Regions from separate parts of the Shewanella algidipiscicola genome, predicted to be linked through region 2. Evidence: predicted binding sites of a transcription regulator. Region 2 holds the regulator's gene; each other region holds the start of a gene.
What was found. Region 2 encodes sigma-54, which starts transcription at its own class of promoters, with help from an activator protein. Its sites were predicted from a motif close to GTTGGCACGNNNNTNGNNT; they were not measured.
Positions count from the first base shown of each region.

Region 1: the regulator sigma-54 is predicted to act here: its motif matches at 1,776-1,794, upstream of fliD (flagellar filament capping protein FliD).
Region 3: the regulator sigma-54 is predicted to act here: its motif matches at 2,888-2,906, upstream of glnA (glutamate--ammonia ligase).
Region 4: the regulator sigma-54 is predicted to act here: its motif matches at 3,655-3,673, upstream of DN599_RS04355 (FlgO family outer membrane protein).

Region 1 is NZ_OXJV01000018.1:288,830-294,558, forward strand. It holds gene fliS (flagellar export chaperone FliS) at 1-373, opposite strand, end outside; gene fliT (flagellar protein FliT) at 1-24, opposite strand, end outside; gene fliD (flagellar filament capping protein FliD) at 390-1,748, opposite strand; gene DN599_RS15185 (flagellin N-terminal helical domain-containing protein) at 2,045-2,845, opposite strand; gene DN599_RS15190 (hypothetical protein) at 3,152-4,162, opposite strand; gene flgL (flagellar hook-associated protein FlgL) at 4,175-5,080, opposite strand; gene flgK (flagellar hook-associated protein FlgK) at 5,105-5,729, opposite strand, start outside.
Region 2 is NZ_OXJV01000001.1:183,967-189,695, reverse strand. It holds gene lptC (LPS export ABC transporter periplasmic protein LptC) at 1-23, shown strand, start outside; gene lptA (lipopolysaccharide transport periplasmic protein LptA) at 10-546, shown strand; gene lptB (LPS export ABC transporter ATP-binding protein) at 546-1,277, shown strand; gene DN599_RS00840 (RNA polymerase factor sigma-54) at 1,408-2,892, shown strand; gene hpf (ribosome hibernation promoting factor) at 2,923-3,210, shown strand; gene ptsN (PTS IIA-like nitrogen regulatory protein PtsN) at 3,213-3,656, shown strand; gene rapZ (RNase adapter RapZ) at 3,653-4,507, shown strand; gene DN599_RS00820 (HPr family phosphocarrier protein) at 4,494-4,769, shown strand; gene mgtE (magnesium transporter) at 4,876-5,729, shown strand, end outside.
Region 3 is NZ_OXJV01000021.1:159,349-165,077, reverse strand. It holds gene hemB (porphobilinogen synthase) at 1-461, shown strand, start outside; gene typA (translational GTPase TypA) at 791-2,617, opposite strand; gene glnA (glutamate--ammonia ligase) at 2,988-4,397, shown strand; gene DN599_RS18000 (N-acetyl-ornithine deacetylase) at 4,690-5,514, shown strand; gene ppnP (pyrimidine/purine nucleoside phosphorylase) at 5,617-5,729, shown strand, end outside.
Region 4 is NZ_OXJV01000001.1:956,891-962,619, reverse strand. It holds gene DN599_RS04375 (hypothetical protein) at 58-321, opposite strand; gene DN599_RS04370 (motility associated factor glycosyltransferase family protein) at 321-1,616, opposite strand; tRNA gene DN599_RS04365 (tRNA-Arg) at 2,121-2,196, opposite strand; gene DN599_RS04360 (flagellar assembly protein FlgT) at 2,274-3,431, opposite strand; gene DN599_RS04355 (FlgO family outer membrane protein) at 3,914-4,537, shown strand; gene DN599_RS04350 (LPP20 family lipoprotein) at 4,534-4,980, shown strand; gene DN599_RS04345 (flagella synthesis protein FlgN) at 5,306-5,729, opposite strand, start outside.

The DNA.
Region 1 (5,729 bases), on a different contig from region 2:
GATTGGCCCATCCTTCTCTGACATTGGTAATAACCTCGGTTACTGGCTGGAGCGCTTCGGCGCTGTTCTCGACGCTAGCACTGATTAATTGGCGACTGCAGTAGTCATACAGGCGATTTAGGCTAGTGGCAATTTCACCACCGTTTTCGAGATCCAGCATGGAGTCGAGACCATGAACAATATTGAGACACTTATTGATGCTAATACCCTTAGCCTCATATCGTTTTCGCTCCATGTGCCCTGCGGCGCGCTCTAGCTCCTCAAGCAAGCCCTCCAGTAACATACGAACCATATCGTGGGGGTTCGCAGCGGCAACGCGGGCATCTAAAGAGGCTTGCTGATACGCATTAAAGGGATCGTGCTCATTTAACATTTATACTGTTTTCCTTTTAAAACAAACCACTGGCTGCGCTCAGCTGGTTTATAGTCGCTTCCATGGCCGTAAATTGGGCCAAGTAAATTTGGTAACGTTGCTGCATCTGATAATCGTGACGTTCCATGTTCTCGTTGACTCTGTCTATCTGGCCATCGAGGGTATCTTTTTTCAGGTCCATCAGCCCTTTAAAGTCGGTAAAGGGCTCTATGACTTTTTCGAGTCTGTCGACATAACTGCCAGCATCGGTAAACATGGCTTCGATGGCAGAGGCATCGCCTTTCAGCGCATCGGTCAACTTAGTTTCATCGACTTTCAACTTGCCATAGCGATCTAATTCAATGCCGATATCCGATAAACGCATGCCGTTTGGCGCACTGGCAAATATCGAGTCACGCATCTGGCTTTGTAGTTGACGAATAGAAGAGTCCCCTTTCAAGACACCGATTTGGGCCTCTTTTACTGTAGTAGTCACTTCATCTTTATCATCTTTGTCGTCTTTATCCTTCTTACTGTCTTCCTCAATCACCGAACTGCCCATCGAGCGAGTCAGCTGATTGATCTGCTGCAACATGGTATTAAAGGCGGCAACAAAGTCTTTCACCGCTGTCTCGGTACCTTCAAAATCTTCTTCGATTTTAACCCAGCTGCTTTCACCGGCGCCGTGGGTACTGGTTAACTCTAGGCTCACGCCATCGACCACATTTTCGAGGTAGTTGCTACTACTGGTGATATCGATACCATTGAGCGTTAACTTGGCGTCTTGCGCCACGCGGCGCTCAGTCATACCAAAATCAACACCATCAAGCTCAACGGTTAAACTGTTAGCTAGACCTGATTCGGTCGCCGACATCATTAGCTCAATTTGACCGCCAGTGCGTACCAAAGAGGCTTGCATCCCTGGGTTATCTGGGTGCTTATTAATCACATCGCGTAACTGCGCCACCGTCATGGGCGCGCCACTATTAACCGTGGCAAGATCAATCTCTAAGCGCTGACTAGGATCGCTACCCAGCTGAATACTAAACACACCTGAAGCCGGCAACAACTCATCTTCTGAGGCATAAGTCTTGGTTAATTGCTGCGCCTGCGCCAACTGCTCGATATGCAGTTCATAATTTCCCTTAGGGGCATCGGCGGTCACCGTCGCTGTGGCTTTGTCGTCACTGACACTCGAGGTTTTACCCTTAAAGGCCTCAGTGTCGAAACTGGTTAACTTAGCCGTTAGCTTGTCCATACTTTTTTCAAGCAATTTATAGGCATCTAACTTGGCGTTATAGGTGTTAAGGTTGTTCTTATATAGGGCATCTTTTCCCGCACGCTCAACCATAATCAGCTGTTCGGAAAACTGCGCCGCACTCATACCTGAAATCATGAAAAAATCCTCTTATTGATAACCTTAAAGCAAACCTTGTACCAAGATTTATCTATTTGTTTTTAATATATTTTTAAAAGAAGCGAGATCCTATTAGGTTAGGAGGCTTCCGTTGCTGTCACACAAAGGGAAGTAATGCTTCCGCGCCAACGCGCTCAGTGGGTAGCAACAATCGTTGTGGATAGCTCAAATAGGCGACCGAAACGGGCTGGAGCTGAAATAGGCAGGGGGAGAAAAGTCAATTTAAGGGGATAAAAAAAGGGGCCGCAGCCCCTTGATGGTTAAGGTGCTTACAATTAACGTAATAGACCCATAACCAAACCAGTGTTTTGGTTCGCAGAAGACAGGATAGTGGTACCTGCTTGAACTAACATTTGGTTCTTAGTCATGCTTGCAGATTCAGTGGCGAAATCGGCATCCATGATACGACCAGCAGCAGACTTGGTGTTTTCAGTGATGCTAGTTAAGTTAGCCGCAGTGTGACCTAGACGGTTGATGTTAGCACCTAGCTCAGAACGCGCAACACCCACTTCATCGATATAAGTATCAATCGCTGTAATTGCAGCAGTTGCACCAGCAGTCGTTGTTAAATCACCAGCTAGGGCAGTTGGAGCTGTCATGCTTACTGTTAGTGTTTCAGTAGTACCTGCACCAATTTGGAACTGAACACCACCAGTTAGCTTAGCCATTAGATCGTTACCCGCATAGGTAGTTTCACCCATAATACGAGTAGATTCAGCTACTAGCTCTTGGAATTCTGCATCAAGTGCAGCCATATCAGTTGTCGAGTTCACGCCGTTGGCTGCTTGAGTTGCCAATTCTTTTTGACGGTTAGCGATGTTAGTCAACTCTTCTAGGGCACCGTCACCAGTTTGTAGCATAGAGGTCGCATCAGAAATGTTACGACCAGCAGTTTCCATACCACGGATGTTAGCATTCATACGGTTAGCAATCTGTAGACCTGCAGCATCGTCAGATGCGCTGTTGATGCGAAGACCAGTAGATAAACGCTCCATAGCGTTAGTCAGTAGATCGTTGCTCTTAGTAACCGCATTTTGTGAAACCAGTGAAGCGTAGTTAGTATGAACTGAAAGCATGTGTATTCTCCAAGAAATTAAAATGTTTCATCGTGATTCACAATAGATAAGACGGCAGTGCAAAAGAAAACTGAAAATAAAAATCTAAAAATTTTTAAATAAATTGATCTAACCTGTCATTCGAGCATCGATCGTCATAGCCGCTGTTGTGGTTATCAACCCCATAGATGCTAAGAAGACGATACAGAAAAAGCATAACGACACGGCAAGAGTTACCTCATTTTCATGAAAAAGCCGACCCTAGGGTCGGCTTAATATTCTCGCTCACTCATTGAAGTAAATGATTCCAGCAGAAATATGCACAATTTAACCCAATAGCGCAGTCACTTGATCGCGATTGGCATTGCCCTGCGCCATCAATGACGTCAACTGGTATACAAAGGGTTGCGGCTGCATAAACTTTACCAGTAATTGTAACTCCGCCTGTGGCGGAATTGTCGCCATCGATGTCTGCATCTGGCTCAGTAATGCGGCGTGGGTGGCTAAGATCCCTTGGATCTGGGCATCAATTTTTTGTTGTGTCTTGGTTACTTTAGCTAAGGTCTGCTTTAAGTTGCTGTCGGCCTTTAAACCCCACTCGCGGGGATCTTGCAAACTAAAACGCTCCTCTAAATGGATATTACGCAGTTCGCCAGCGGGCAAGCGTTGCCCCTCGCCCATCATGAGCAAGCCTTCTTGCACTTGTTGCCACACAGAGCTGGGTGCCTTAAACAAACATTCGCCATTGATCAGTTCAACATTAAGCCCTAAAGGGGCGAGTGCATTAGCTAACACCTTATTAAGCTGCTGCCGATCCAAGCCGGCCGCTAAGGTCACATGTAATGAGCGCTGACCAAGCTGCACCAATATGCGCTCGTCACGTTGCTTAGGCACAGTTAAGTCTACCGAGCGCAATATAAAAGCGTGCGGTGCAGCAGGAGTTTGCGATAGCAGGTTAAAATGGTGATCGAGTAATAGTTGGCCGCGATAATGGGGGCGAATTTGGCTCAGACGTTGCCGCTCTTGCTCGGCTTGAAACAATGCCTGTTGACTCATCTCCCCAGAGCCTGAGCGGATAACACGGTATAACTGCTGGCGAATGTGGCTCAACAAGCTTGATGCCTGTTGCAACGCTTGCAATGCCACCTGAGAGGCACTCACCTGATGCTGCTCTTTGGTACTACTGGCCCAGCGGCCATAAGAAGCCAGTCGATGCTTAGGCAGGGCTCGAGTGGGTTGCGGCCCCTGCTGTACAGGGGCAACTGGCGCTGTATGGCTACTGCTAACAGTCTGATTCTGTCGTAACACATTGAGCGAATCACCTATCGCATTAACCATCTAACACACGCCTTATAAATGATTGAACAGAGTTAACTGACTCACCTGAACAAAAGTTTGTTGAGTCACTTTGAGGGCCGTGAGTTTAACATTAAATTCAGCGGTAGCGCTGGCATAATCTAGCTCTTGGGTTTCACCAATCACCTTTTTATTAAACAGCACCATCTCTTCGTGAGAGGTTTTCATCAACGATAGGCTGTTTTGCTTACCGCCCATGTCAGTTATCGCGCTGTTAATGCTGTCTAAAGTATCGTTAAGCGTGGTTTGCATCGCATCGGCAGCTGCTGAAAAGGCAGCATCATCTGGCGCAAGCGCAGGGTCTTTGAGCACCGCAATATAATCGGCAGTCTGATTTAGAATATCTTGGCTGGCGTTAGAAAACAGAAATTGCTCGGCGGTCACATTGGCCGTCATCCATGATGATCCCGAGGTTTGCACCTCACGTTGGCTGTTATCACCTTGATAGACATAACGCCCCGCAGCATCTTGGGTAATAGTCTGCTGCTCGGTGCGATTACCCGAAAACAGATAATTACCGCCATCGTCCTTGGCATTGACGTTATCTACCATCGCCTCGAGTAACTCATCTAACTCTTGAGCATAGGCACTGCGATCTTCTGGCGATAGGGTCGAGTTATTGGTGGCGACGCTGATTTCACGCATCCGTTGTTGCAACTCAACCATGCCCGACAGATAAGTCTCTGAGCGGCCTAAGCTGGTGCTCAGTGAGTCGATATTTTTAACATACTGCTCCATAGACGCTAAATCACGCTCATTAGCCATGACGCGCACCGCACCAATAGGGTCGTCTGAGGGACGCAGTATCGACATTCCCTTAGATGACATCTGGTTCAAGCGGGCCAAATCCATAGTCGTATTTTGTAGACTGTGAATATTGTTAGTGTACAAATTTTGCATTGTCACGCGCATTTTTAGGCCCCCTTAAAAGCTGCTTAGCATGGTTTGAAACAGTTGATCGGCTGTCGATATGACTTTGGCATTGGCCATATAAGACTGCTGATAAATGATCAAGTTGACGCCCTCTTCATCGGGGTTAACACCACTGGTGCTGGCCCACTGAGACTGCGCATCTTTTTGTAACTCGACACTGGTCTTGGCATTAGCAATGGCTTGACGCGACGCCGAGCCTAACTGACCCACTTTGCTGCTAAAGGATTCAGAAAAACTGGTGCTCACACCTAAGCTAGTAAAGGCCAAATCTTTGTTGGCTAAGGCCACCAACGCTTGTAGGTTGCTGTTATCACCTTGGGTGCCATCGGTACCAAAAGCCAGCTCATCCGCGGTAAAACCATCAGTCACCTGCAAGCTACCAGCGGGGTTCCCAGGCTGAAAACTAAATAGGTTTTGAGTGGGTGCAGCGCCCGTTAAATCGGTACCGCCTGCCAACACAGCATTAAACTCATCGGCCAATTTAACGGCTAATTCATCAAGGTACGCTTGCGAGCCGGCTAATTCACTATCGCGATAATCGAGTAACGCGCCCATGCTGCCACCAGCCGAAGCTTCAAGGGTAAAATGGCTCTCGCCAAAATTGATATCGACAAGG
Region 2 (5,729 bases):
AAGGAACATATGAAACTAAATAATCTTATTCTTGCAGGCCTGTTAACCATGGTGAGCTTGCAGAGTGCGGCGAATGAAACTGACCTGCTGCAAGAGGTTAAGATTTCAGCCGCGAGCCAAGAAGCTGATATTAAAAATAATCAGATTATCTTTAATGGCCCAGTTGAGGTAACTCAGGGCTCGATTAAAATTTTGGCGGATGAATTACGTGCGTTTACCAAAGAAAATAGTAGTGGCAAAATCTTAGTGGCCACAGGTAAGCCAGCAACCTACACACAGGTGATGGAAAACGGCCGCCCTGCGTCAGCCAGCGCCAATGAGATCCGCTACGAACTGTCGACTCGCACCTTAACCCTTATCGGCAATGCCACCCTCGAACAAGAAGGTAGCCAAGTCACGGGTAATCAAATTCGCTACAACATAGAACAGCAACAGTTGATAGCCGAAAGCACAGGTAGCGATCGCGTGATCACCATCATTCAGCCTGAAAATTACCAAGACAACAGCAACAGTCAGCCCCAAGAACAGCCCAAGCAGGAACAGTAATGACAGAGATGACGCTAAAAGCGGTTAATTTAGCCAAAAGCTATAAGAGCCGCGCCGTGGTACAAGATGTCAGCTTAACCGTGCGTACAGGGCAGATTGTCGGCTTATTGGGCCCTAATGGCGCCGGTAAAACCACGACCTTTTACATGGTTGTTGGTCTGGTGCAGAGTGACAAGGGGCGCATTTTTATTGATGATGATGATCTCACCCTAGATCCTATGCATCTGCGCGCTCGCAAAGGAATTGGCTATCTACCGCAAGAAGCCAGTATTTTCCGTAAATTATCGGTGCGCGATAATATTATGGCGGTATTACAAACCCGGCGCGAGCTCAATAACGATGCGCGCGAAGAGGAGTTGGAGCATCTGCTAGAAGAGTTTCATATCACCCACATCCGCGATAGTCAGGGGATGGCACTGTCAGGGGGTGAACGTCGACGCGTCGAAATCGCCCGAGCATTAGCCGCCAACCCTAAGTTTATTTTGCTCGACGAACCCTTCGCTGGGGTCGATCCCATTTCAGTTATCGACATCAAAAAAATTATTGAGCAGTTGAAAAACCGTGGCCTTGGGGTATTGATCACCGACCACAACGTACGGGAAACATTGGATGTGTGTGAGAAAGCCTATATTGTCAGCCACGGCAACTTGATTGCCGAGGGAACACCCGCAGAGATCTTAGATAACCAACAAGTTCGAGCGGTGTACTTAGGGGAACAATTCAAGCTATAGTTAACGTTATTAGCGCTCAAGGTAAAGGCGAAACCGTTTTTACCTTAGTAAGTAGATCATTCGCCTTAGCGGTTTAATACCGGAGGCAGCTTTCTCACTTTAGAATTAGAAACAAGGGAATAGCAGTACGATGAAAGCGTCACTTCAGCTCAAAATGGGTCAGCATTTAACCATGACGCCCCAGTTGCAACAAGCTATCCGCTTGTTACAACTGTCGTCATTGGAGCTGCAGCAAGAGATCCAGCAAGCACTAGAGTCTAACCCTCTACTCGAGTTAGACGAGGAGCAAGAAGGCGCCAATATCGACTCAGAACAAGAGCGTAATGACAACTTCGACACCGATTACAATGAGCAACGGCAAGTCGACTCTAGTGAAGACAATTCGAGCTTAGAAACCTCCGATGCGCTCAACCAAGACTCTATGCCCGATGAGCTGCCCGTCGACACTACATGGGATGAGGTCTATACCGCATCACCTAACTCCAGCTCTGGTGCGATGCGCGACGATGACATGCCATTTCAAGGGGAAACCAGCGAAGGCCTGTATGAGCACCTCGAATGGCAAAAAAACCTCACCCCCTTCTCTGACAACGACCTCGCTATCGCCACCGCCATCATTGACGCCATAGACGAGCGAGGTTACTTGACGCAGACTTGCGACGATATTCTTGAAGCCATGGGCGATCCTGAAATCGAGCTCGATGAAATTGAAGCGGTATTAAAGCGGATACAACATTTCGATCCTATCGGGATCGCTGCCAGAGACCTCAGCGAATGCCTGATGATCCAACTGGCCCAATACAGCTCCGACACCCCGCATATCGACAATGCCAGGCTCTTGATCCGTGATTACTTAGATCTGATTGCCGGGCGAGATTTTCGCCTATTGATGCGTAAGACCAAACTGAAAGAAGATGAACTACGCGAGGCCATAGCGCTGATTCAAACTCTTAATCCACGCCCAGGGCTGGCCATTACCGCCAGTCGTGATGAATACGTGATCCCCGATGTCACAGTTAGCAAGAAAAAAGGTCGCTGGGTAGTCGAGCTTAATCCCGATAGTATGCCTAAGATTAATGTAAACCAACATTATGCCTCAATGGCACGCAGCACCAAAAACCAAGCCGATGGCCAGTTTATTCGTGGTCACCTGCAAGAAGCTAAATGGTTTCTAAAAAGTTTAGAGAGCCGCAACGATACCTTACTCAAGGTCACCAACTGCATTGTCGATTTCCAGCAAGGGTTTTTCGAGTTTGGTGAAGAAGCGATGAAACCTATGGTGCTTAATGATATTGCCGAAGCGGTCGAAATGCATGAATCTACCATCTCGCGGGTCACCACCCAAAAGTATATGCACACGCCAAGAGGGATTTTTGAGCTAAAATACTTTTTCTCCAGCCATGTTGGGACCGACGATGGTGGCGAATGCTCTTCTACTGCGATCCGCGCTTTTATTAAGAAGCTAGTCGCCGCAGAAAATCAAAAGAAACCCTTAAGTGACAGTAAAATGGCACAACTGTTAGCCGAGCAAGGTATTCAAGTCGCTAGACGCACGATAGCAAAATATCGTGAGGCGATGTTTATACCGCCGTCAAATCAACGTAAAAGCTTATAATCAACAACTGGAAACCGGAGGAATCACTTTATGCAAATAAATCTGACTGGGCACCACATTGAGATCACCCAATCTCTGCGCAACTATGTTGAAGAAAAGTTTACAAAGCTTGAACGGCATTTCGATCAGATCAATAATGTCCACGTGATATTAAATGTCGAAAAATTGATGCAAAAAGTTGAAGCAAAGTTACATCTTAGTGGTGGAGAAATATTTGCAACATCAGAGCACGCGGATATGTATGCCGCGATAGATTCCCTGATCGATAAATTAGATCGTCAGGTCATTAAACATAAAGAGAAGCTAACAAAACATTAACGATGGAACTTAGTACCATCCTGCGGCCGGAGTGCACAACCTGCGCCACTCCGGGCAGTAAGAAAAAGGTACTGGAACTTATCAGCGACTTGGCCGCTGTCCAGTACCCCACCCTTTCCTCTCAAGAGATTTTTGAAAGCCTTTTGGCGAGAGAGAAAATGGGCAGCACAGGTATAGGCAATGGTATCGCGATCCCTCACGGACGGCTGACGAATATTGAGAAACCCGTCGCCGTATTGATTAAATGTGCGGAGCCAATTGCATTCGATGCAATTGATAATCAGCCGGTCGATATCCTCTTTGCATTACTGGTTCCCGCAGAGCAATGCGAGCAACACCTTAGCACTCTCGCCGCGATGGCAGAGAAATTAAGTGATAAAGCTATCATCAAACAGCTAAGAAAAACCCACGACGAAGCAGAACTGTATCAGGTGATCACCCAATGAAATTGGTAATGGTATCTGGGCGCTCAGGCTCAGGAAAATCGGTAGTCCTTAGGGTACTGGAAGATCTGGGCTATTACTGTGTCGACAATCTGCCACTGCAGATGATGGACTCGCTGCTCAGTCAGCTTAAAGGTAGAAATGAACTTGTTGCGATTAGCGTCGATGTGCGCAACATGCCCAGCGAAGATATCCAGCTTGAAAAGCAGCTAGCGAATCTTCCTAAAGATACCGAATTACTGAGTTTCTTTCTAAACTCTTCTGACGATGTATTGCTCAAACGCTACAGTGAAACCCGTAGGTTGCATCCACTATCACGCTCAAAAGTCTCCCTTAAAGAGGCGATACAGCTTGAAGGCAAAATACTCGAGCCTATCTCCAAGATGGTCGATCACTACATAGATACTTCGACGCTTAACATCTATGATTTAAGCGATAAAGTACGCGAGATCTTACTGGGCACCGTGGACAAGGAGTTAGTGATTAATTTTGAGTCGTTTGGTTTTAAATATGGCATGCCAAGTGAAGCTGACTTTATGTTTGACGTGCGTTTTCTGCCCAACCCTCACTGGGAATCAGAGTTACGCCCGCTGACAGGTCTCGACCAACCAGTACAACAGTTTTTAAGCCAACAGCCGCTAGTGAACAAGTTTATTTGGCAGATAGAGAATCTGCTCGAAACTTGGCTACCGCACCTTGAGCGCAATAACCGTAGCTACTTAACTATCGCCATTGGGTGTACTGGTGGTCAACATCGTTCCGTGTATGTGACCGATCAACTGGCCAAACTGTTTAATAAAGGTAAGCATAAGGTCCAGGCGCGCCACAGAGAACTGCAGCATGAGCAAGCTTGAGCGTCAACTAACCATCTGCAACAAACTGGGACTGCATGCGCGTGCCGCTACCAAACTGGCGGTATTAGCCGCTCAGTTTGATGCCCAGGTCACCTTAATTCAGGGGGATAAGCAAGCCTCTGCCGCCAGTGTGTTGGGGCTATTAATGTTAGAAACCGGCTTTGGTAAAACCATTACCGTCACCAGTGAAGGCCAAGATGCGCAAGCGGCACTCGATGCCATTAGCGCACTGATTGACGCAAAATTCGAAGAAGCCGTATAATCGCCCCGCCTCGAGCCTAAACGGCTCATATCATTCTATAATTATCCCGAGTTCAGGTTACTTAGCCAATAACCTATGTTGTCGCGCTATTTTTCAAGGGGAAGCCATGCCGATCGAAGTGTTAGATAATGAAACTACAGATCAACGTTTACAGCAGCTAACGCAAGCCCTAAGCAGTGGCATGTTTGTCCATGTACGCAGTATGCTGCACGACATGGCGGCCTCAGATATCGCCTTTATTTTAGAGTCTTCTCCACCGCGTGCGCGACAAGTATTATGGCAACTTATCGATCAAGCCCATACGGGTGAGATTCTCGATGAACTCAGTGAAGAGCTCAAAGATCAATTTATTAGCCAGATGAGTCCTGAGCGCGTAGCTAAAGCCGCCGAAAATATGGATACCGACGATCTGGCCTACATACTGCGCAGTCTGCCAGACAGCGTATTCAATCAAGTACTGCAGTCGATGCGCAGCCAAGATAGGGCGCGAGTCGAACAGGCACTGTCATACCCAGAAGACACCGCCGGCAGCCTGATGAACACAGATACGGTCACCCTAAGGCCAGATGTGAATGTCGACGTGATCCTGCGTTACCTACGTATTCGTGGTGAACTCCCCGAAGCCACCGACACCCTATATGTGGTCGACAAACACGACAGTCTACTCGGTGGCGTAGCGATCGCCGATCTACTCACCTGCGATCCGAATGCATCGGTGCGCGACATCATGAACCAAGATCTTGAAGGGATCCCCGTGGGTATGCACGACAGTGAAGTCGCGCAGCTATTTGAACGCCATGACTGGGTATCGGCACCTGTGGTCGATGAAAAAACCAATAAACTGCTTGGGCGGATCACCATAGATGACGTTGTCGATGTGATCCGTGAAGATGCTGAACACTCTATGATGGGGATGGCCGGGATGGATGATGAGACCGACACCTTCGGCCCGGTCCTTAA
Region 3 (5,729 bases), on a different contig from region 2:
TTCGCCAAGGACTCGATGACGCGGGTTTTCAACACGTCGCCATTTTGGCTCATTCGGCAAAATTTGCCTCTGCTTTTTATGGTCCATTTAGAGCCGCTGTAGACTGTGAACTCAGTGGGAATAGGAAAGGCTACCAACTCGATTACGCTAATGGTCGTCAAGCGCTACTCGAAGCCACATTAGACGAGGCCGAAGGCGCCGACATTCTGATGGTCAAACCAGGAACCCCTTATTTAGATGTGATCAGCCGTTTAAGACAGGAGACCCATTTGCCTATAGCGGCATATCAAGTCGGTGGTGAATATGCTGCGATTAAATTTGCCGCACTAGCGGGAGCGCTCGATGAACGAGCCGTGGTAACCGAAACTTTTACTGGCTTAAAACGCGCGGGAGCCGACCTCATTGTGAGCTACTACACCAAACAGTATGCCCAGTGGTTAGCCGAAAGCAAGATGCCCTAGTCGCTGCCCTAGATTAATACAACATTGCCGCCTGATAGACTGCTAATCGTCGCCATCATTATGCTTGATGGCTAACAGCCGACTCTATGAGACTAAGATTTTTGTAATAAGACTCAATAGTTACCTCAATTTATGTCGACGACAAACTCAGAGATCAACATTAACGATTTTGCATCAATCAATAGATGACTAACTTTATTTGATTGGCATCATCCAGCTTATGGACTCAAGCGCCTATAGAGACAAAAAAGCCCTCAACATTGTCATGCTCAGGGCTTTTTTAATACTTAAAGCTTAATGGCTAGCGACTCGTAAGTGCTACCTCAGGCTTAAGAAGCGTCTTTTGAACCACGGTTGTGGCGCTTACGCTCGTTTTCTGTCAAATAACGCTTACGAACACGGACGCTCAGTGGCGTTACTTCGACTAACTCATCATCATCGATAAACTCAAGCGCTTGCTCAAGGCTTAAGTTGATAGGTGGAGTCAGTACCTGCGCTTCATCGGTACCCGATGCACGCATGTTCGTTAGCTGCTTACCTTTCAAACAGTTAACTGTAAGATCGTTTGCACGCGCATGAATACCAACGACTTGACCTTCATACACTTCGGCAGCGTGGCCAATAAACAGACGTCCACGATCTTGTAGACCAAATAGTGCGAAGGTTAGTGCCTTACCTGTTGCGTTAGAGATCAGTACGCCGTTAGCGCGTTGACCAATATCGCCACCTTTAAATGGACCATAGTGGTCAAAGGTGTGGTAAATCAGACCAGTACCAGATGTGGCAGTTAAGAACTCAGTTTGGAAACCGATTAGACCACGGCTTGGAATCACGAAATCGATACGCACACGGCCTTTACCGTCAAGCTGCATATCTTTCATTTCAGCTTTACGGGTACCTAGTTTCTCGATAACGCCGCCTTGATGCTCTTCTTCAACGTCAACGGTTACGGTTTCGAACGGTTCACACATCACGCCATCGATCTCTTTCATGATCACTTCTGGACGCGAAACGGCTAACTCGTAACCTTCACGACGCATGTTTTCAATCAAGATTGACAGATGAAGTTCACCACGGCCCGATACACGGAAACGATCTGGGCTGTCAGTTTCTTCAACACGCAGTGCAACGTTATGCACTAATTCCTGTTGTAGACGCTCAAGGATATTACGTGAAGTCACGTACTTACCTTCTTTACCAGCAAATGGAGATGTGTTGACTTGGAACGTCATGGTCAATGTTGGCTCATCAACTGACAGTGGTGGTAGTGCTTCTACAGCGCCTACTGCACAGATAGTGTCAGAGATCTTAAGCTCACCAAGACCAGTGATTGCTACGATGTCACCAGCGTTAGCAATTTCAACTTCGGTACGGTCTAGACCCATGTAACCTAATACTTGGCCGACTTTACCATTACGTGTCTTACCATCAGCACCTACGATGGTGACTTGTTGGTTAGTCTTAACGCTACCACGTTTGATACGACCTACGCCGATAACACCAACATATGAGTTGTAATCAAGTTGCGAGATCTGCATCTGGAAGTCACCTTCCGAGTCAGCGTCTGGAAATGATACTTTCTCAACGATAGTTTCAAACAGTGGCGTCATGTCGACACCCGCTTCGTCTGGATCTAAAGTTGCGTAACCGTTTAATGCAGATGCGTAAACGATTGGGAAGTCAAGCTGCTCATCAGTTGCACCTAAGTTATCGAATAGGTCGAATACTTGGTCAATAACCCAATCAGGGCGAGCACCTGGACGGTCAATTTTGTTGATAACAACGATAGGCTTTAGGCCTTGCGCGAATGCTTTTTTGGTTACGAAGCGCGTCTGTGGCATTGGGCCATCAACCGCATCAACCAGTAGCAATACACAGTCAACCATCGACAGAACACGCTCTACTTCACCACCGAAGTCGGCGTGGCCAGGGGTGTCGACGATGTTGATACGGTAATCGTTCCACTTGATGGCAGTATTCTTTGCAAGGATCGTGATACCACGTTCCTTTTCGATGTCGTTCGAATCCATCACCCGCTCAGCGGCTTCTCCCCGAGACTCCAGGGTTCCAGACTGTGCCAGCAACTTATCAACAAGGGTAGTTTTACCATGGTCAACGTGTGCAATAATGGCGATGTTACGTAAATTCTCTAACACAAATAAACCTCTTACCATCAAAAAAATAGGGGGTATTACTAACAGCTTCAATAATAGCTATTGCAATAAAAAACGTGCCATTCTACTCTAGACGAGGACTCTCGCACAGGATTATTTTTTAGTCAGCTATGAATAATCATGATCGTTGCAATGCGCACCAAGATGGTGAACGCACCATAACAAGGCAAATAACGCACCAATGTAGTGCAATCCGAATTGCGGCGCATCACCTCCTCACACACAACCTCAAACTAATCAACAGTTTAGAATATTGGCACGAGTCTAGCTTTATATTGGCCAGTACCGCGCCAAGCGCTAAATTGAATGTTACAAGAAGGGCATCCCCTCTACCCTACACGGAGATTTAAGAATGTCAGCAGAATCAGTTTTACAGCAAATAGCAGAACTTGAAGTTAAATTTGTTGATTTACGTTTTACCGATACCAAAGGTAAAGAGCAGCACGTTTCTATTCCGCATCACCAAGTTGATGCCGATTTCTTCGAAGACGGCAAGATGTTTGATGGCTCTTCAATCGCAGGATGGAAAGGCATTAACGAATCAGACATGGTATTAATGCCAGATCCAACCACTTTTGTATTAGATCCTTTTACAGAAGAAACCACTGCACTTATCCGCTGTGACATTCTTGAGCCTGGCACCATGACAGGTTATGACCGCGACCCACGCTCTATTGCCAAGAAAGCAGAAGAGTATCTCGTCTCTACGGGGATCGCTGATACCGTATTGATTGGTCCAGAACCAGAATTCTTCCTATTTGATGATGTAAAATTTGGCACCGACATGTCAGGTTGTTTTGTCAAGCTTGACGCTAAAGAAGCGGCTTGGAACTCTGGTACCCATTATGAAGATGGCAACACAGGACACCGTCCATTCGTTAAAGGCGGTTATTTCCCAGTAGCACCAGTTGATTCTTCACAAGACTTACGTAGTGCTATGTGTCTAGTGCTTGAAGAGATGGGCCAAGTCGTTGAAGCGCATCACCACGAAGTGGCGACTGCCGGTCAAAACGAAATTGCCACACGCTTCAACACGCTAACTAAAAAAGCCGATGAGATTCAGATCCTTAAGTATGTAGTCCATAATATGGCACACGCTTATGGCAAAACAGCCACCTTTATGCCCAAGCCAATTGTTGGCGACAATGGCAGTGGTATGCATGTACATCAATCACTGGCTAAAGATGGTGTTAACCTATTTGCTGGTGACAAGTATGGCGGATTGAGTGAAACGGCCCTGTATTATATTGGCGGTATCATCAAACATGCTCGCGCACTGAATGCTTTTACCAACCCAAGCACTAACTCTTACAAGCGTTTGGTGCCACATTTTGAAGCCCCAGTGATGCTGGCATATTCTGCCCGTAACCGCTCAGCCTCAATCCGTATCCCTGTGGTACCAAGTCCGAAAGCGCGCCGTATTGAAGCACGCTTCCCGGATCCACATGCAAACCCATACTTAGGTTTTGCTGCGCTTCTAATGGCCGGTCTTGACGGTATTCAAAACAAGATCCACCCTGGCGAAGCGATGGATAAAGATCTCTACGATCTACCAGCAGAAGAAGCCGCAGAGATCCCACAAGTGGCAACCTCACTGGAAAATGCACTCGAAAACCTCGATGCTGACCGTGAGTTCCTCACTAAAGGCGGCGTCTTTAGCAATGACTTCATCGATTCGTATATCGCATTGAAGACCGCAGAAGCAGAGCGAGTGGCTCGCACCACTCACCCAGTTGAATTCGAGCTTTACTACAGCTTGTAATCTACCAATACACGATTAAAAAACCGCCTACTCAGGCGGTTTTTTTATTGCTCAACCCATACGTCAACGCAACTGCTCTACATGCTTAAAAATGCATGAAAGCCATAGCTTGAAATCGCGCCTAGGTACCGACAATAAGTCAAATTGAACCTCCTCAATCATACCTAGTGTCATCCGCATGCAAACCTTAAGTCGACAATTATCCATTAAGGCCTAATCTTGCTTAAAAGGATTTATCTTTATGGGTAAACTGCTATGATGAGCAGGCCGATAATTTACAGTAGAATCAATTATGTCTAGCCGTGATCCGTTTGCCAGTTACACTTGGAAGAGCGATATTTTTAGTTGCGAGAGTAACGATATCAGCACCTTTTACGCGTGCTTAAAAGAGCAAGTCACTCGATTAGGTTTACTGGAACGAACCCTCGGCGACGCGGGACGCTACCCGTTAAATCTGTACCAATCACCGGCACAAAAATCGGGGCAGCCCTCACTGTTAATTAGCGCAGGGTTTCACGGTGAAGAAGCCGCTGGCCCTTGGGGAATGTTGCATTTCCTCAATGAATTAGAACCCGAACTCTTTCAGCGCATCAACCTTAGTCTACTGCCACTTGTCAACCCGACAGGATTCAAGCGTGGCCATAGATTCAATAAGTTAGGTCAAAATCCTAATCGAGGTTTTTTGGTCGAAAATGGTCGCGGTAAAAGTAATGATGACACCTCTACGGAAGGTAAAATACTGCTTGAACATTCGCAGTTGTTACAGGCCGCCAGTAAAGAAGGTATTTTAACTTGCCATGAAGATGTACTGCAAAACGATACTTATATCTATTCATTTGAAGCTAACCAAACTCCAGGCCATTTCAGCCGCACACTGCGTGACACCCTAGGTGAATTTTTTCCTATTGCCCCTGATGGTTTTATCGATGATTGCCCGGTAGCCGACGGCATTATCTTTAACCATTTCGACCTCTCATTTGAAGCCTTTTTGGTCCGCTTAGGTGCTAATGCTGGTGTATGCAGCGAGACGCCGGGTAAACAGAATTTCGATCAACGCGTTTTGGCTAATAGTGCCATTATGCAAACCTTTATTGAGCAGGTCATTGCCAGACAGTAATCAACATCATGTAAATCGATATTACGACACCTACACTTAAGAATAGATATTTTCATTTTTTAACTATATATTCATCTATCGGTATTTTTTAAGGATGAATATATGAATCAATTTCAACAGGTTTCAGTCGATAAGCTGGCTAATGTTTATTTCGATGGCAAAGTGATGAGCCGCACAGTCACTTTTAGTGATGGCAGCACACAAACATTGGGCGT
Region 4 (5,729 bases), 770 kb from region 2:
TAACAAGTTTTAAAAAGCCGTTTAAGCTTGTTACACCTGATTCATCACCATCATGTGTTACTGCGCGGCTTGCAGCAGTAAGGGCAAGTCATATTCGAGACTGTCAGCCAAAGCAAGCCAGTCGTGACGCTCCTGCGCCGCCAGCATCTCACGAAATAACTCAACCACAGTTACGGCATTTTGTAACTCAGGCAAGATGGGTTTAAGCAGGTCGATGCACTGAGCAAAGTCATGTGAGCCATCGGCTTCATGGCCTAAGCGAAACTTATGCGCAGCCGAAGTCAGCATTTGGATAAGGGTGTCAGTTGCAGTACTTTTCATCACTTACACTCCTGATATTGGGCGCCATCAATGGCGGCACCATCTAAACTCGCATTATAAAAAGTCACCTCAGGTTTAGTGAGAATATAATGTTCAAGGGCAAGCAAATAGCCGCGGAAATTCAGGTCGGTTGCCACTTTTTCGCCATGTCCGTTCATCACCCAATGTTGCTTGGCATTGGCGATAGAAGGGCCTAATTTACCGTCTTGCCAAAAGGCGTGGGTCTTATTATGCGGATAACTAAAATCACAACCAAATAAGGTTATCGATGGGCTGTTTAAATGTACGGCTAAATCGATGGCCGGATGGATGACGCTACCATTGGCAAATAGGCGCAGTTTAGGGCATTGCTGGTGGAACTCATCATAGATTTTACTGTGCGAGTAGGCGGCAAAACGTTGTCCAGGCCACCATTGCAACACTGCTTGCTGTGACTTGGGGAAGTAGACCAGTTTGACGCTATCAGGCACGTTATCGGGTAAAAAGTCACGCGAGACATTTTGATCTATGCTCACGACTATATCGGGAACAATCTGTTCCTTGAGTAAGGCTTTTAATGCAGTGTCGACGCTAATCATCAATGGCCGAGTCGGCTCTGGTAATGCTCGCTGCGCCCTAAGGTAAGCATAATGCTGCTCAAGCGTGGGGCCAGTGGCGATGACTAAGGTCTGATTAGGTTGATATTGTAAGCTTAAAGTGGCGGCATCGGCATCTTGTTGCATGGTCGCAAGATTATCCCGCATGCGCTGCTGAAGCTCAACGTCATCATTGCCATGGCTTCTGTTGGCAAAATCAAGGTTATTGTTAAATACCAATAAGTCACGCAATCTGGCATTGTCATCGCTGCTCAATAAGAGTTCGGGCGTGACGGTAATGTAGTGGGGCGGCAGTCGGTGTTGTTGAAGCTGGTGCACCAGCGTTAGGCGTGGATCGCTCAACCATTCGCGCTGATCGGTATAAGTCAGTAATAGGGCAAACAGGCTGACATTGAGCAGGCCAATACGAATGCTTTTTATATGGGGGTGCTGCACTAGGACGGCGGGGACATCTCCCATACCGACACCATAAACCGTGAGGTCACGGCAGTTTGCTGGCAGTTGTTTAATCAACAGCTTCGCTTCGGCGATACGGTTATGCCGACTGCTCAATTGAATACCATTGACACTGATGGTTTGTTCATTGCCATTAACGAGACAAGCATCGAAGTGTTCAATGTTTGCCGCATGTAAGGCTGAAGCGAGCAGAGGCCAACGCTTATTAATGATCTCGAGGTTAGCAGTAAACAGCTCAGTCATTGACGCTATCCTTTATAGGGTTGAGGTAAATAGGAATAATGGAGATAAGTTGATGTTTATTGCGCAGCGTTCACGACAAAGCTGACTTCGGCTACCAGCATTATTTATCATGCGACTATTATGCTACTTTCACGCCGTAATACGCAGTGACTTTCATGGGGCTAAAGTACCTTAAAAAAGCCTCAAAATCCATGATAAAGCGGATAGCAAGCCAGTCAAAAATCACATTTAGCGCGCTTGGCACCCTAACCACAAGTGTGAGGATTTAAACTTAGACACTGGGCTTAAAAATGATCATGGCCGCAAGAATTGGTATGGCACTAATTAAATAAGATTATATCGATTAAATCGAAGGCTAAGCCGTGAGTGTTAACCTATTCACCTAGCTACGCAGGGGCACTAAACCATTGTTAACCTAGAGGGATGTAGGATGTATTAGGATGTTGGCGGTTAGTGATGGTTATTTTATCTATGCATAAGATAACCATTTTAGTGGCTATCTTATGGTCTCCCCACAGGGACTCGAACCCCGATCGATCGCTTAGGAGGCGACTGCTCTATCCTGTTGAGCTATAGGGAGACGCTGTTGATTATACTGTTTTTCATCTCGATGAAAAGGCTTTAGATTTAGTTGCTTAATTAGTGGCCGCTTGTCCACTACATTTTAATCGCAATGTCATTTACTTGTATATTTAGCGTCCCATTTTGTGGCTCGAGCAAGGCTGTGGCACTTTGCTGCGTGACTTGATCTATGGTGACCGTTGCGCGAGTTTCCCCGGCAATTGGGCGCATGTTGTCGAGCCTATCGGGTAAGTTTTGTTGCAATACAATTTGAAAACGGTCGCCCACTTTTATACCGTTATTACGCCCCAGATTGATGATCACCCGTCTGTCTTGTTTAGACACAATTTGTCCCAGTAGTGGCCTGCAGTTAAGCACTTTATCGATATCGGCACTGGCTTGTGCTAATACGGCATCAATATGTTGACCATAGCTGGAATGCCAAAAGCGGGCACTATTTGCCGGCACTGTGGCTTGTCGCTCAAATTCCCATGGGGCTGATGAATGATATAGCTCGCTCCAAACTTGCTCACCACTGATGCCATGATACAGCGATAGCTTTAGATGAAATTGTCGTTGTGGATAGTTATTCCAAAGGCCTAGTAATCCGCCTTCAACGGGATCGGTGGAGATATCGACGATCGCTGGCAGTAGGATATATTGACTGTCGGTGATGTCGCTTAGCCAACTGGGTAAACGGTAGCCTCGAACATCCACTAAGGACTGCTCAACATCTAGGCGTTCGTTGGCGTGAACATTGGCAAGGCTGGCATTGCTGCGCTGCTGAATGATATTTCCTAAGCGTTCTGATAATGCCTGTTCAAAGTGGCCGATATTGCCGTATCTGAGCTGCGCACGATCGGCAATCGATGCCTGCGGCACTAAAATAGCGGCTTTTAATGGTTCCGCTTGGCACTGTTGCTCTGCGCCATCGATAACATCGGCTCTTAATGTCACTGTGATTTGTTGGTTTTCGATGCGCTCACTGAGTAGTTCGACTCGCGCAATGTTGGCTTGGTTCGACATAGAAAACTGGCTTTGTACCAGTTGGCCGTTTTGCGTCTGTTGCATGCTGGTAAATTGGCCACCCGATTGCAAGGTGATAACACTTAAGGCTTGTTGTATGGCTTCTTCGCGCGCCTGATTGACATTGTTGTTGAGCACGTTGGCCTCGCCATGTGCTTCAATCCACTGTGCTGACACATTAAGGTGGGTTAAACCTAGCAATAGCAAGGATATGGTTAGCCGATTCATGTAAAAGTCTCTTTCAATAATAACAATGCGAAGCGTTACAACCTGCGCTACTAACTGCCAAAATGATGACAGTATTTGCGGTCGTTGGGCGATATTAGCCAGATGGCATCATAGTAAGCAATATACATGCCCGTATGTACTTTGTGGCACGATTGCTTGCTTAATGGGGTTAAAGGTTGGCGTGTTGAGGCCGATACAGGGACGTGGGTAAGCCATAGTGGCTATTGGCTCATAATTTGCATTTAAATTTATGTCAGTCGAACGCGCCGCGAATTTGTCGTGTGACATAGCGATAGTCAAAGTTATCGTCTGCGTCAGTATCGACCGGGTTGTGATGTTAATGCATCAGCGCCGTCAACGGTTAAATAGTTAGCAGTTAACTTAAATGGGCGGCGACCAAGCCTTGCGTTCATATTGAAACGGCATTTTATATTGGCATTTTTTCCGGCTAAGCCTTGCTTAGCGTTATACAGGACAGAGCGATGCGAACAGCGATACTTTTGTCATCTTTATTGCTATTTGGGGGATGTGCGAGCAATGAGCCCGCTGCGCCGTCATTGGCAAGCGGCAATACTTTGCCTGCTCAATCGGCAGTGCTACACCTGAGCCAACAATTGGCTAATGAATTGGTTAGGCAAAATGATCAACTCACACCTAAGCATCCGTTATTGGTGACAACGCCAGTGTTGTTAGACAGTTTAAATGGCACTAATCCTTTGGGGTTACAATTACAGCAAGGTTTAATTGCTGCTATGCATGATCATCAATTTAATTTGGTCGATCTCAATGTGGCACAGAGTGTACGAGTGACCGACAGTGGTGATTTTATATTGAGTCGTGATTGGCGTAAGCTGGGTGACGATTTGCCCGTTGAGCATGTTTTGGTGTCGACCATGAATCTGTCGCTTGATGAGCTTGTGGTCAATAGCCGCATTGTGAATGTAACCAATAATCGTGTGGTATCAGTTGCGTCGGCGAGTGTCACCTTGGCTGAATTGCCTGGTTATCTTAGGGCGTCTGAGCGGGTGGAGTCTAAGCAAGGCTTGTTGATCCGTCACAGCACGCAGGGGCAGGGTAACATGCAAATGGTAGGAGAGATGCAATGAGAGTCTGGTTAATGGCATTACTGCTAACACTAAGCGGCTGCGCTTCTCAAGATAGATATATTCAGTGGGAAACAGAAGCGCCTGAGCAGTTTCCTAAGTTAACCGCTATCGGCTATGCCCCCTTAGCGACACAACCGGCCAAAGAGCAATCGCAGCGCGTGTTAATGGCGATGCAAGCATCCAAAATCGCAGCTTATCGCGAGTTGGCTGAGCAGGTGTACGGCCAGCAGTTGTCGGCCTCGAGCCAAGTTAGGGATTGGATGTTGTCTGATGATAATATTCAAGCGTCGGTGACCGGGGTCATTCGTGGTGCCAGAGTGGTTAAGAGTTACCCTGTGGGTGAACACTATGTGACTGAGCTGGAACTTGATTTTTCTCAAGTGTGGGCTTTGTACCAACAGCAACATCGTCCGCAAAAAGTGAAGCAAGTGACTTATTTTTAAATAGAGCTTCCTCTGCAACAGGACTCCATTATTAAAGCCTCTATTTCAGAGGCTTTTTTTGTGTCTGTTGTCAGCGGTTCCTGCATAGGAAACGCATGAAACTGGTGAGATAGGCGCTGATATAACTCAGCATTATAGAGTGCTGTCGTTAATCAAATAGAGCGCTATAGTGCATCAAAAGAGCCAAGCAACAGATAGGATGAGGTAGTGCTATGGACACAGTCGTCAGAGATATTAAGAATTGGGTAGAACGCTATAGACACTCATTGTCGAACCTGATGCCACAATGAGTGTCTGCTGTAATATTAGCGTAACAAGAATCCGTCTACGCTTTAAGGTTATTGCCTAAGGTCGAAATTGTTGAGGTTTTACCTTTACCATCGTAGGTAAGGCTGGATGCGTTTCGACTGGCTTGCAAGGCTTGAGAAAAGCGATTGATACTGGCCATGCTGTGTTCGATTAATGTCGCATTTTGCGCGTTAAGCGTCTTACATTGGGCTAACACTTGTTTGGTAATTTCGACTAATTTTTGTAGCTTAGCATCGCTACTGAGTTTTCCGCTGTCAGGGTGCTCTGATAATCGTACATCGACTGCTTTGATCTCATCTAACAACTTAGCTTTATCTGTCGCTAGGTTTAGCAACTCATCGGCACTTTGTGCGATAAGCGCCACTTTCTCCGCTTCGATAAGGCGTTTTAAGTCGTTTAATAACGTATGTTGATTAGCGATGATGTCGATTATTGAGTTC